Regions from separate parts of the Arthrobacter monumenti genome, predicted to be linked through region 3. Evidence: riboswitches for the same ligand, from Rfam matches in the RefSeq annotation. Region 3 holds a riboswitch; each other region holds the start of a gene.
What was found. Region 3 has a riboswitch for S-adenosylmethionine ahead of ACX80B_RS03345 (OsmC family protein). Riboswitches for the same ligand answer to the same signal wherever they lie in the genome.
Positions count from the first base shown of each region.

Region 1: it holds a riboswitch for S-adenosylmethionine, as region 3 does, so the genes downstream of both, acs (acetate--CoA ligase) here and ACX80B_RS03345 (OsmC family protein) in region 3, are expected to answer to the same signal.
Region 2: it holds a riboswitch for S-adenosylmethionine, as region 3 does, so the genes downstream of both, ACX80B_RS13320 (flavin reductase family protein) here and ACX80B_RS03345 (OsmC family protein) in region 3, are expected to answer to the same signal.

Region 1 covers NZ_JBTNCY010000003.1:363,869-368,110, forward strand. Annotated here, with positions in the region: gene acs (acetate--CoA ligase) at 1-1,879, opposite strand, end outside; SAM riboswitch class I at 1,885-1,987, opposite strand; gene ACX80B_RS06505 (ABC transporter ATP-binding protein) at 2,091-3,107, opposite strand; gene ACX80B_RS06510 (CoA-binding protein) at 3,256-3,672, shown strand; gene ACX80B_RS06515 (DUF1206 domain-containing protein) at 3,763-4,242, opposite strand, start outside.
Region 2 covers NZ_JBTNCY010000008.1:74,203-78,444, forward strand. Annotated here, with positions in the region: gene ACX80B_RS13305 (RNA-binding S4 domain-containing protein) at 3-386, shown strand; gene ACX80B_RS13310 (HNH endonuclease) at 568-1,932, shown strand; gene ACX80B_RS13315 (helix-turn-helix domain-containing protein) at 1,940-2,347, shown strand; SAM riboswitch class IV at 2,422-2,541, shown strand; gene ACX80B_RS13320 (flavin reductase family protein) at 2,596-3,108, shown strand; gene ACX80B_RS13325 (acyl-CoA dehydrogenase family protein) at 3,274-4,242, shown strand, end outside.
Region 3 covers NZ_JBTNCY010000002.1:97,311-101,552, reverse strand. Annotated here, with positions in the region: gene ACX80B_RS03350 (NAD-dependent succinate-semialdehyde dehydrogenase) at 1-1,023, shown strand, start outside; gene ACX80B_RS03345 (OsmC family protein) at 1,204-1,743, opposite strand; SAM riboswitch class IV at 1,779-1,900, opposite strand; gene ACX80B_RS03340 (EamA family transporter) at 2,085-3,008, opposite strand; gene rlmN (23S rRNA (adenine(2503)-C(2))-methyltransferase RlmN) at 3,005-4,216, opposite strand.

The DNA of each region.
Region 1 (4,242 bases), on a different contig from region 3:
CGGCGGCCGGCTTGGCAATCGGCCCAATCTCCCGGGCAACGTGGGCACGGAGCTCGTTCGTCACAGCCTGGGAATCAGTGGAGGCGTTGGCTGCAAGCACGACGAACGCAACAATCGCCTGGCCCGTCTTCGGATCCGCGATGGGCGCCACGCCCGCCTCGACAACCGATGGGTACGAGACCAGGGCGGACTCGATCTCGATGGTGGAGAGCCGGTGGCCCGATACGTTCAGCACATCGTCCACCCGTCCGAGGATCCAGATGTCGCCGTCGTCGTCGTACTTTGCGCCGTCGCCGGCAAGGAACCAGCCTTGCCGGGCATACTGGCGCCAGTACGAGTCCAGATAGCGCTGCGGATTACCCCAGACGGTCCGCGCCATGGCCGGTCCGGTCTTGTCCACGACGATGAAGCCCTGCTCGCCGGTCGGCACTTCAGCTCCGCCGTCGTCGACAATCCTGGTGCTGACTCCAGGCAAGGCGCGGTTGGCGCAGCCAGGCTTGAATCCGGAATCGGTAGGCCGGGGCGAGAGGATGGTGGCGCCGGTTTCGGACTGCCACCACGTGTCGACCACCGGCACTTCGCCGCGGCCGAACTTCTCACGGAACCAGCGCCAGGCCGGGGGGTTGATGGCCTCGCCGACCGTGCCGAGCACGCGGATGGAGGAGAGGTTGTAGTGCTCGGGTACGCCGTCCGGGAACCAGCCCATCAGCGAACGGACCAGCGTCGGCGCGGTGTAGTAGCTGGTGACGCCGTAGCGCTCGATGATCTCCAGATGCCGGCCGGGATGCGGGGTGTCCGGGGTTCCCTCGTAGATCACCTGGCTGACACCGTTGGCGAGCGGGCCGTAGATTTCGTAGGTGTGGGCGGTGACCCAGGCCAGATCCGCGGTGCACCAATGCACGTCTGCATCGCGCTTCTGCGGGTCCGGGTTGCTGAACAGCAGTTCGTGGCTGGCCGCCGCCTGGGTGAGGTAACCGCCGGAGGTGTGCACCAGGCCCTTGGGCTTGCCCGTGGTCCCGGAGGTGTACATGATGAACAGCGGAGTCTCGGCGTCGAAGGCCTCCGGCTCATGGACGTCGGAAGCGGAATCGACGACGTCGTGCCACCAGACATCCCTGCCGGTCGTCCACGGAACGGACAGTTCCTGATTGGAGCGGCGGCCCTTTCCGGAGGTCGCGGTCCCGGCCTTGGAAGTGCGCCGGATGACCAGGACGTGTTCGACGGCGTTGTCCCCGGCCACCGCGGCGTCGGCATTCTCCTTCACCGGCACAGCCTTGCCGCGCCGGAACTGCCCGTCCGTGGTGACGAGCAGCTTCGCGCCGGTGTCCTCGACACGGAAGCGGAGCGCCGCGGCGGAAAAGCCGCCGAACACCAGCGAGTGGACCGCGCCGACCCGCGCGCAGGCGAGGGTGATGACGACGGTTTCGACCAGGACCGGCAGGTAGATGACAACCCGGTCACCCTTGCCGATACCAAGTTGGATCAGCGCGTTGGCGGCCTTGGAGACTTCCTTTTGGAGTTCGGCGTACGTGACTGAGCGGCGGTCGCCGGGCTCGCCTTCGAAGTGCAGCGCGACCTTGCCGCCGCGCCCGGCAGCGACGTGCCGGTCCACGCAGTTCGCGGCGACGTTGAGCTTCCCGCCGGAGAACCACTCGATCTTCGGCACGCTGAGGGCAAGGTCTTCGCCCTCAGCGGCAAGGGCAGCGTCGTAGTCGAGGCCGCTGAGGGGAGCCGCGGACTCAAACGTGTGCGCGGTGTGCCAGGGTTCGTCCCAGTCGAGTTTCCGGGCGGCGTTCTCCCAGTAGGCGATGCGGGCGGATTCGTCTGGCTCCCCGTTGGGGGATGGGTGGGCCGGTACGGCGTCCAGTTCGATAGTCATAGTCGTCTCCATCGGTCCTGGCGGTAGCACCGTCCTGTGCCTCTATGGGGCACCAGGTGGTTGCTGCGGCTTCATCGATCCAGGTCTCTCGGCCGCTCGGGATGGTCAATATTCAAGTTTAGACGGGTAGAGGGTGCCGGGATCAACTTCCGGACGTCATAAACTGAAACGTGAAGCAGCAGGGCAGGCGGGACCGGTTGGAGCAGCGGGGCTAGTGGGGCTGATTGCCAATGCCAATGGTATTCAGGAGGGAGTCGCGGACCCGGACGAAGGCGGACGAGTTGCTGTTCCGTGGCCGCTCCTCGGGAACATCGACCATGTGGACAATGCTCGAGCCGTACCCGGCGCCGTCCGCCGTGGTTGGCTTCGCGCCGTCGTCGTTGCCTGTTTCCGTTGTGCCGCCATCGCCCGTCTTGCCGCCGTTTCCGTCCTTTGGGCTTCCGAGCACGATGATCCGGTCCGCCAGGTGCAGCGCCTCGTCCACGACGTCGGTCACGAGCAGGACGGTGGTGCGGGCTACGCGGTGAATGTCCAGCAGCAGGTCCTGCATCTTCGCGCGGGTCTTTGCATCGAGCTTGCTGAAAGGCTCATCCAGGAGCAGCACGCCTGGATTCCGTGCCAGTGCGCGTGCCAAGGCGGCACGCTGGGCCAGCCCGGCCGGCACATCGCGGGGCCAGTGCTTGGCGAACTGTTCGAGTCCCAGCAGTTTCAGCAGGTCTGCGACCCTGGCCTTGCCGTTCTTGGCGCTGGTTCCAATCGGCAGCCCCATCGCCACGTTTGCCTGCAGGGTATGTTCGGGTGACAGCTGCGCCTCATGTGACGCGACTGCACAACGGTTGTCGACGGCGGAAACCGGGGTGCCGCCGATGGAAACAGTTCCGGTTCCAGCAGTGTCGAGACCGCCGGTGGCACGCAGCAGAGTGGATTTGCCGCATCCGCGCGGCCCGAGGATCGCTACGATCTCGCCGGCGTGCACGTCCAAATTAATATCCCGCAACACCGTCCGGCGGGCATCGCCCGTGCCGAAGTTCCGGTCCACGGCTTTGAACGAAATGGGCAGCGCGTGGGGTGGAGCGATGCGAAAGGGAGAGGACGGCGCGGGACCTGAGGATGCAGGCGCGGATGGTGAGGGAGTGGCCAGCGCCGGTGCGGAAGTGCCTGAACGGCCGGTGGCAGGTGTTACCTGGGTGGGCGCCGCCTCCTGGGCCGCTGCCACATCTTCGCTCATGGATACTCCAGTTGGTCCAGGTGTCCGGCCCGGGACGGGTTGACTATTACTAAACTGGAGAAAGCGTCCCGGCGACAAATCCGGCGCGTAATATTGCGACGCCGTGGCCGCATCAGGGCAGCGGTTCCGCGGATGAGGAGGAACAGTCATGGCTCACACCAATGATCGCGACACCATCAAGAGGTTACTGACGACGGAGGGGCGGTGGGCCGTCGTCGGGCTTTCCACTAATCCCGCCCGCCCGGCCGTTGGGGTGTCGAAGTTCCTGCAGCGGAATCTGGGGATGGAAATCATCCCGGTAAACCTGAAGGGCGAGGACGTCCATGGCGAACAGGGTTACAAGAAGCTCGCGGACATTCCCGGCGGGATCGATGTCGTCGACTGTTTCGTCAATTCCCAGCGGGTCGGCGCCGTGGTGGACCAGGCAATCGAGGTCGGCGCGAAGGCGGTGTGGCTTCAGCTCGGGGTCATAGATGAAGCGGCGGCCGCACGGGCAGCGGAAGCGGGTCTCGACGTCGTGATGGATACTTGTCCTGCGATAGAGGCGCCGCGGCTGGGGCTCTGACCGCGCGAGGGCGCTGGTGCTCCCGATGCGGTTCCTGGCAGGCGCGCGTTCCACCACCGTCCTGCATGCTGACCACCAGCAATGGCCGTCTTACATGTTGGCGAACTTGGCGCGGGCAATCGAGTAGATTCCGAAGCAGATCAGTCCTATCCCGACAAGGCCGAGAATATATGGCCCGAACGGCTGCTCACCCAGTGCTTTGAGGGCTCCGTCGAGGCCCGTTGCTTCCTGCGGATCGGACTGGACAGTGGCCACAATGAACAGCAGGCCGACGGCGGCAAGCGCGACTCCCTTGGCCGTGTAGCCAGTGATGCCAAGCGGGACGGTGGCCTTGCCGATGTGGTGGGGACCAGTGGTTTTGAGGTCTTTAAGGAAGTTCCGGCTGACACCTTTGAAGACGCAGTAGCCGCCCATGCCGATGATGCCCGCCCCGATGGCAATGAGCAGGATCGACCCGGTCTCCGACTTCATCAAGGCGGCGCTGAAGTCGCTCGTGGCCTCGCCGCTGTCCTTCGGCGCGCCAAGAACGAACTGTGCCAGGGAGACAGCCATTGCCGCGAAAAGGATGGC
Region 2 (4,242 bases), on a different contig from region 3:
CGATGAGTACTCCAAACAGCAACCTCAGTACCGTGCGGGTGGACGCCTGGCTGTGGTCGATCCGCATCTACAAGACCCGGTCCGCAGCCACCGCAGCCTGCCGCGCCCATCACGTTCGCCTGAACGACACCCCGGTGAAAGCCTCGCAGACCGTGGTTCCAGGCGACACCATCCGCATTCGCCAGTCCGGCTTTGAACGCGTCCTCGAGGTCCGGCGCCTGATCGCCAAGCGTGTGGGTGCCGATGCCGCCACCCGTTGCTACACCGACCGCACTCCGAAACGGCCGGCCCTGCCGGCGCTCGGCCTTCCCCAGCGCGACCGAGGTAAGGGACGACCCACCAAGAAGGACCGCCGTGAGCTCGAACGCTTCCGGCGCGGAGACTAACGGACTCCCCCACCGTCCCAGTCCTCCCAAACCACGGTCCCGCAAGCAGGCGCCGCATCTGGCCATTCACGAGCGTCATTCCATGAATCACTCGTCCTCCACAACCTGCCATTCGGGCTTCGCCATCCACATTCGAACATTTTTCTCCCTACTGCGCCGCGCCCCTGGATACGGTGGATACATGTTCGGCAATTCAGCTACAGAGGCAACTGAGACGTCGGTCCGCGCCAATGCGGCCGACGGCGGCTCCCCCTGGGCTGCCCCGATCACCGCCCCGGATTCCATCGCAGTATGGATAGAAGAGCTCAGGCACTTGGAAGTCGCCTCCAAGAAGGAGTGCATTGACAGTATCGGTGCTTTGGAGGACCTCAAAGCAGCGGCCGCAGCAGCGCAGGCCAGATTCGCCGCGGACTTCGACTCCCGTCAGCGACAGGATCAAGCGGCCATGGGCATGCCGAAGAAGGAGCAGGGGAAGGGAATCGCTGGCGAAATCGCACTTGCCCGGCGGGTGTCCCCCCATCAGGGAAACCAGCACCTCGGCTTTTCCAAAGCTCTTGTCAACGAAATGCCCCATACCCTGAAGGCGTTGACCGCCGGTAAGGTTTCGGAATGGCGGGCCACGCTTTTGGTGAAAGAAACCGCCTGCCTGACAGTTGAGGACCGCGCAGAAGTCGACCACCAAATAGCTTCCGACCAGGACTACCTTCAAGGATTGAGCGATCGACGTCTCGCCGCGGAAGCACGCAAGGTTTCATACAAACTCGATCCGCATTCGGTTGTGCGGCGGGCTGCCAAGGCCACTAATGAACGCAGTGTCACGGGCAGGCCCGCGCCTGACGCCATGGCTTATGTGACGGCCTTGCTGCCCGCTTCCCAGGGAGTGGCAGTGCTGGCGGCACTTACGCGGGCAGCCAACGGTCCACGCGCCGAAGGTGATCAACGAGGGCGCGGCCAGTTCATGGCAGACACCTTCGTCGAACGCATCACAGGGCAGTGGCAGGCCGACGCCCCCGCCGTAGACGTACAAGTGGTGATGACAGACCGGACCTTGCTGGCCGGCGATGGCGAACCTGCCTTCCTGCCAGGCTATGGAGTCATTCCGGCCCAAACCGGACGGGACCTCGCACGGCAGGGCACAGCGGCGGCAGAAGCTTGGATCCGCCGCCTCTACACAGCACCGGTCTCCGGCCAACTCATCGGCATGGACTCACGGTCCCGGCTTTTCCCCAAGGGATTGGCACGCTTCATTGCAACACGCGACCAAATCTGCGGAACACCTTGGTGCGATGCACCGATCCGCCACACCGACCATGTGGTTCCTTGGTCCGCCGGAGGCCAAACCAACGAAACCAACGGTCGCGGGCTCTGCGAAGCCTGCAATTACGCCAAGGAAGCACCCGGATGGGCGGTCCAGGCGGCTCCCGACCCACCGGACACCGGTCCGGACAGAGGCAGCCGGTATAGGACCAAAACGTCCACACCAACTGGACACGTCTATTGGTCCACCGCGCCTAGTCTGCCGGGAGCAACTCCGGCCAAGGCATGATGGTGGCATGCCTTCGGAGAGCACAGCACTGAGCAAGACTTCACATCACAACGCCCTGTCGTCGGACGATGCCGGAAGGCTTGCGGCCGCATTGGGCGAATCGCCGGATGCCACCGTTTTTGTGAACGGCACCAGCGTCCGGCTTCCCCAAGCAGCAACGGCGGCCGTTCTCGATCTGCTGAATCGGTTTGCGAACAATGAGGCCATTACGATCAGCACCAGCGAGAAACTACTCAACACCTCGCAGGCGGCGCAGCTTGCCGGCGTCTCCAATACCTACATGCGCAATCTGACTGACGATGGAACTATTGCTGTTGAGTACCGCGGAAGCCACCGACGTATCCGCCCTCATGATGTCCTCGCCTGGCTGGAGGAGCGTGCCGCCATTGAACATCCGCCCAGCCAGGAGGAATGAATTCCCGGAATCTTACGAACTATTTCCCGCTCTTCTTTGACCATTCGCCCTGTCGGGCTTAGCGTTTATTACGCAATCATGAGTTCCAGCCACAGGCCCTGGCCGGCTGGACAGCAACCCTCTCGCCGTAGTGGGGTGCTCCAGGTGATGATTAGGTCAATCGGGAAAACACCCCCGACTGGCAAGTACGGCGTTTCCGCCGCATCGTTCACAGCCGATGAGTGGAATCGCCTCATTGCAGAGGAAGTGTGAGCGTGTCTCTAAATGCCGATCTAAGTCCCGACGCCCTGCGTCGCGCATTCAGCGGATTCCCCTCGGGAGTTGCCGCGCTGTGCTCCAGCGTCGATGGCAAGCCGGAGGGAATCGTTGCCTCCTCGTTTACCGTGGGCGTTTCGCTCGATCCACCATTGGTAATGTTTGCCGTCCAGAAAAAGTCACGGACCTGGCCCGTTCTCCGCGGCAGCCAGCGGATTGGCGTCTCGATCCTCGCCTCCGGGCACGAGGACGTATGCCTGCAGATCGCGTCGAAGTCAGCCGACCGGTTCGCCGGGCTGGATCTCCATACCACCGAGTCCGGCGCCATCCTGTTGCAGAACGCGGCTCTCTGGCTGGAATGTTCCGTCGAACAGGAAATGCCGGCCGGCGACCATGATGTGGTCCTGCTACGGGTCCACGGCACCTCCACCCAGGAGAATTCGCCCGGTCCGCTGGTCTTCCATGCCTCTGCTTTCCATCATCTGAAGCAACCCGCGCTCGTATAGGGCACTCGTCTTCTTCCTGCCCATCGGCCTCCCCCGGGGAAAAGGGCTCCAGTAACTCCAGCAGTCCTGCCTGTTCCAGCCCCGGCCCCTGCTTCCTACCTGCCCTCTGTTCGTTTCACCCTGCCCAATTCACCTGCCGCAACGGCCCCATGAAAGGACCCCACAATGACCACCACCTTGGACACAAACCAACTGAACGACCGATGGGCCGGCACTCCCCGGCCAAAAAACCCGAACGAATGGCTGTACCGCGCCCAGGAAGTCGCGGACATCCTCGCGGTTGACGCCGTCGAACGGGACAGAGCCAACGAGACACCACGGGCCGAAGTTGAGCTGCTCAAAAGTTCGGGCCTCGTCACTCTGCTCGGCCCGGTCGAGCACGGCGGTGGCGGGCAGAACTGGGAAACCGTATATAAGGTCATCAGGATCATCGCCCGGGCCGACGGCTCGATCGGGCAGCTGCTTGGTTACCACTATCTCTGGGCCTGGGCCGCACGCCTGGTCGCAACCGATGCCCAGATTGCCGCCGTCGAAGAGCTCTACACACGGGACAATCTATTCTTTGGCGGAGCCGTCAATCCCCGCGACAGCGACTTGATCATCCACGAGGTGGACGGCCAACTCGCCTTCAACGGCCGCAAGTCCTTTTCGACCGGCGGGCAGGTTGCCGACCTTACCGTCATCGAAGGCGTTCTGGACGGAACCGAAACGCATGTCTTCGCGATCGTCCCGACAGACCAGCCGGGAATCATTTTCGGACAGGACTGGAACAACCTCGGCCAGCGGCTGACGGAATCCGGATCCGTAGAGATCAAGGACGTGCGCATCGACTGGTCGGATGCCGCAGGATTCGTCGACGGCGAATTCCAACCGCTGGTCTACAACACCCTCAACGTGCCGGCCATCCAGCTGGTGTTCGCGAACTTCTATCTGGGCATAGCGGAAGGCGCATTGACGACGGCGGCAGCGTACACCCGCTCGACGAGCCGAGCGTGGCCCTACGGCGGGGACAACAAGGAACGCGCCACCGACGAGTGGTACGTGGCGGAAGGCTACGGCCGGCTGCAGTCCAAGCTGTGGGCCGACGCCGCGCTGATTGACCAGGCAGGACGGGAAATCAGTGCTGTCCTCCAT
Region 3 (4,242 bases):
GAAGGACTTGGCGCCCTGCTCGGCATCATGCCGTGGAACTTCCCGTACTATCAGGTGGCGCGGTTCGCCGGGCCCAACCTGATGAACGGCAACACCATTATCCTCAAGCACGCCCCGCAGTGCCCGGAATCGGCGCTCGCCATGGAGCAGATCTTCATCGACGCCGGTGCCCCCGAGGGTGCGTACGTGAACGTCTTTGCCAGCAACGACCAGGCGGCGGACATCATCGCCGACCCGCGCGTGCAGGGCGTCTCGCTCACCGGTTCCGAGCGTGCCGGTGCTGCAGTGGCGGAGGTCGCCGGGCGGAACCTGAAGAAGGTTGTGCTCGAACTCGGCGGGTCCGACCCGTTCCTGGTGCTGGACTCGGCCGACCCGAAGAAGGCGGCGAAGCTGGCGATGATCGGGCGCTTCGGCAACACCGGGCAGGCCTGCAACGCCGCGAAGCGGATCATTGTGGACGAGAAGATCTACGACGAGTTCGCCGAACAGTTCACCAACGCCGTCAGCGGCATCGCCGTCGGGGACCCGTCCGAGGACTCCACCTTCGTCGGTCCGCTGTCGTCCGTGGCAGCCCGTGACGGACTGGCCGCCCAGGTCCAGGACGCCATCGACAAGGGCGCCACAGTCCTGGCTGGCGGTGAGCCCATTGAGCGCGACGGCGCCTGGTACCAGCCGACGATCCTGACCGGTGTCACCAAGGAAATGCGTGCCTACACCGAGGAGCTGTTCGGCCCCGTCGCCGTGCTGTACAAGGTGTCCGGGCCGGAGGAGGCCGTGGAGATGGCCAACAACACCGCCTACGGGCTCAGCGCCTCCGTGCAGACCGCCGATCCGGAGCAGGCCAAGGAAATTGCGTCCCGGCTGGAGACCGGAATGGTCTTCATCAACGAACCGGCCGGCACCGCTGCCGAGCTGCCATTTGGCGGCGTGAAGCGTTCCGGCATTGGCCGCGAGCTCGGCAAGTACGGCATGGATGAGTTCGTGAACAAGAAGATGGTGAAGACGGCGGCGAAAAAGAAGTAGCGCCCCGCCCCGCGAAGTATCGCCCGACCCGCGAAGTATCGCCCGACCCGGGAGGGAGCGCCCGAACCGCGACCTTACCCGCGAGGTAGCGGTCGACCCGTGAAATAGTTCCTCGCAACCCGCTACCTCGGCGGGGGAGGGGCTATTTCGGCGTCAGGGCGGGCTCGGATGCCACCGAACCTAGACCTTGACGACCTCGCTCGTCACCGGCGTCGGGTTGCTGAGCAGGTCCAGCACCGGGCAGTGCGCATCGACGGCCTGGCGCAGTTCATCGTACCGTTCGGCCGATTCCGGGCCGCTGATGTTGATCTTCAACCGGACTTCGCTGAAGCCCGGACGTACGGCGTCGTCCTTGCCGAAGATTCCCCGCACGTCCAGATCCCCCTCGGCTTCGATGTCGACCCCATCCACTGTGATGCCGAGCTGGTGCCCGTACAACCGGTAGACCACAACCTGGCAGGAGATCAACGCGCCCAAGGCAACTTCCACCGGGCTCGCCGCTTCGTCATCGCCGGCCAGTCCCGCCGGCTCATCGACGAGAAATTCGTGTTTCCCTGCGCTGATCCGGGTGGCAACCGATCCCACCGCTTCGCCGCTGGCCGTGTAGGTCAGCTTCGCGTTGGAGGCATCGTCGGAAATCCGGCGGTCCCAGAAGTCACCGGCCTCATTCAGCCGGTCTGCGCGGTAAGTGGTTAGGTCTTGAACTGCGGTCTCAGTCATGAGTCCCTCTCGTGTCGTGGCGCATGCCAGGCACGTCGCCATACTTACGCCTCCCGTTTCATCACCGGGCCGGCGTCGAATCGTCACCTGGGGCACCCCGCTACAGCGAGAGGGTTGCCGCCCGACCAGCCAGGGCTTACGGTCGGGACTCTTGATTCTGTTTCGATTCTGCGCGCTCAACGGCGGCGAATTCAACCGGGCGGAGTAACAAAAGGCAACATGGATAACGACGACGGCGGCCGCGCCAAGTGCCCGGACAAGCCGCGTCGCTCGTCAAATTTCCAGATACGCCCGCCGGGGAAGGAATTTAGGCCGGCCCTAGTGACTTACGCACTGTCCCGCTACCCGCCGTCGTCGTCCCGTCCCTGAACTGCTGCAAATTTGGCGGCTGCACGGTTGGTCCGCCAGATCACAAAGGCGCCGGAAGCAGCCACCATCACGATCCCGACGTACGCCGTGGCGGACAGGCTTTGCCCCATCAGCAACGCACCCACCAGCGCGCCGGTCACAGGGTCAATGCTGAACAGCACGCCAACCGTCGCGGCAGAGGTCAGTTGCGCCGCGAACACATCCATGGAGAAGGTGAAAGCCACTCCGAGCAGTCCGCTCAGCGCCAGCAGTCCCCAGTCGGGCGCATCCACGAGCGGGATCTGCGGGACGGAAAAAGGCAGTAGTACGACGGCGGCGACAGACACCGACAGCGCCAACCCCTTGAGCCCGGAGCTGGCTTCCGATGCCGTGCCGATGCGCGCCGACATGACGGTATAGATGGCGAATGCGGCAGCTGCACCCAGCCCGAACAGGTACCCCAGCGCGTCGAAGTTGGCCGCGGGGCCGGCAATTAGCGCCACTCCCACCAGCGCGACGAGCGCAAACATGCCATCCCGGAGCCGGCGCGCTGCGAGCATCGCCACACTGAAGGCACCGAGGAATTCCAGTGTCACCGCGACGCCGAGCGGCAGCCGGCTCAGCGCCAGGTAGAAGAAGACGTTCATTGCCGCCATCGCTATGCCGAAGACCAGGATGCCACTCCAGTCAGCTTTACCCAGGGCGCGGAGATTGGGCCGGGTAATGGCCAGCAGTACGACGGCGGCTATGACCATCCGCAGCCCGGAGACGGCCATTGTGCTGTAGGAGTCGAACAGCGAAAACGACACCATGGATGAAATCTGGATGCCGAGCGATCCCAGCAGCACCGCGAGAGCGGCGATGAGTCCGGTGGACCGGTGCCCCAAACGGGCACGTACGTCCCCGGCCGTTATCATTCGGCCGCGGCGAGCTGCCCGCAGGCGCCGTCGATCTCCTCACCGCGAGTATCGCGCAGCGTGGTCGGGATGCCGGCGGCGATCAACCGGTCGATGAATTCCTGCGCCACGTCTTTCTCCGAAGCCGTCCAGATTGAACCGGGCGTCGGGTTCAGCGGGATCGGGTTCACGTGCACCCAGCCGCGGCCGCGCTTGTTGAGCTTCTTCGCCAGCAGGTCGGCGCGCCAGGCGTGGTCGTTCATATCCTTGATCAAGGCATACTCGATGGAGACCCTGCGTCCGGTGGTGCGGTAGTAGTTGTACGCGGCGTCGATCGCCTCGTCGACCTTCCAGCGGCTGTTGACCGGGATGAGCTCGTCGCGCAACTCGTCGTCCGGAGCATGCAGGGACAGTGCGAACGTGACGGGCAGTTCCTCGGCGGCCAGCTTGTTGATTGCCGGCACGAGTCCCACCGTGGAGATGGTGATGTTCCGCGCGGACATGCCCAGCCCCAGCGGAGCAGGGTCGACCATCCGGCGTACGGCGGTCAGCACGCGCTTGTAGTTGGCCAGCGGTTCGCCCATTCCCATGAAAACGATATTGGTGACCCGCTCGGCGTCGTGCCCGCCGTCGCGGCGCAGCCCACCAAGATCACCGTCGGCGATGGCACGGTTGGCAGCGACAATCTGGTCCACGATTTCCGCGGACGACATATTCCGCGTCAGCCCAGCCTGACCGGTCGCACAGAACGGGCAGTTCATCCCGCAGCCGCACTGCGACGATACGCACAGGGTGATCCGGCCGGGATAACGCATCAACACGGACTCAACCAGGGCGCCGTCGAACAACCGCCAGAGGAACTTGATCGTGTCGCCGTTGTCGGTGGTGAGTTTCTTGACCTGGGTCAGCAGCGGCGGGAACATTGCCGAGGCCAGCTCGTCCCGGCCCTGCAGCGGCAGGTCAGTCATGTGGGCCGGGTCGGTGGTGTAGTGATTGAAGTAATGCGTCGACAGCTGCTTCGCGCGGAACGCGGGGTAGCCCAGCTCGGCAACCTTTGCCTGGCGTTCGGCCATGGTCATGTCCGCCAAGTGCGCGGAAGGCTGCTTCACCCGCGGCGACTTGAACTGCAATTCGGGACGGCCGTCAGGAGCTACGGCCTGCTCCCAGCCCTCGGCGGCAGGGCGGACTTGGGGGCGCGCTTCGGAAGCGGGGGTATTTATGGTAGACATCGCCGTCCATTCTCCCATGACCCGGC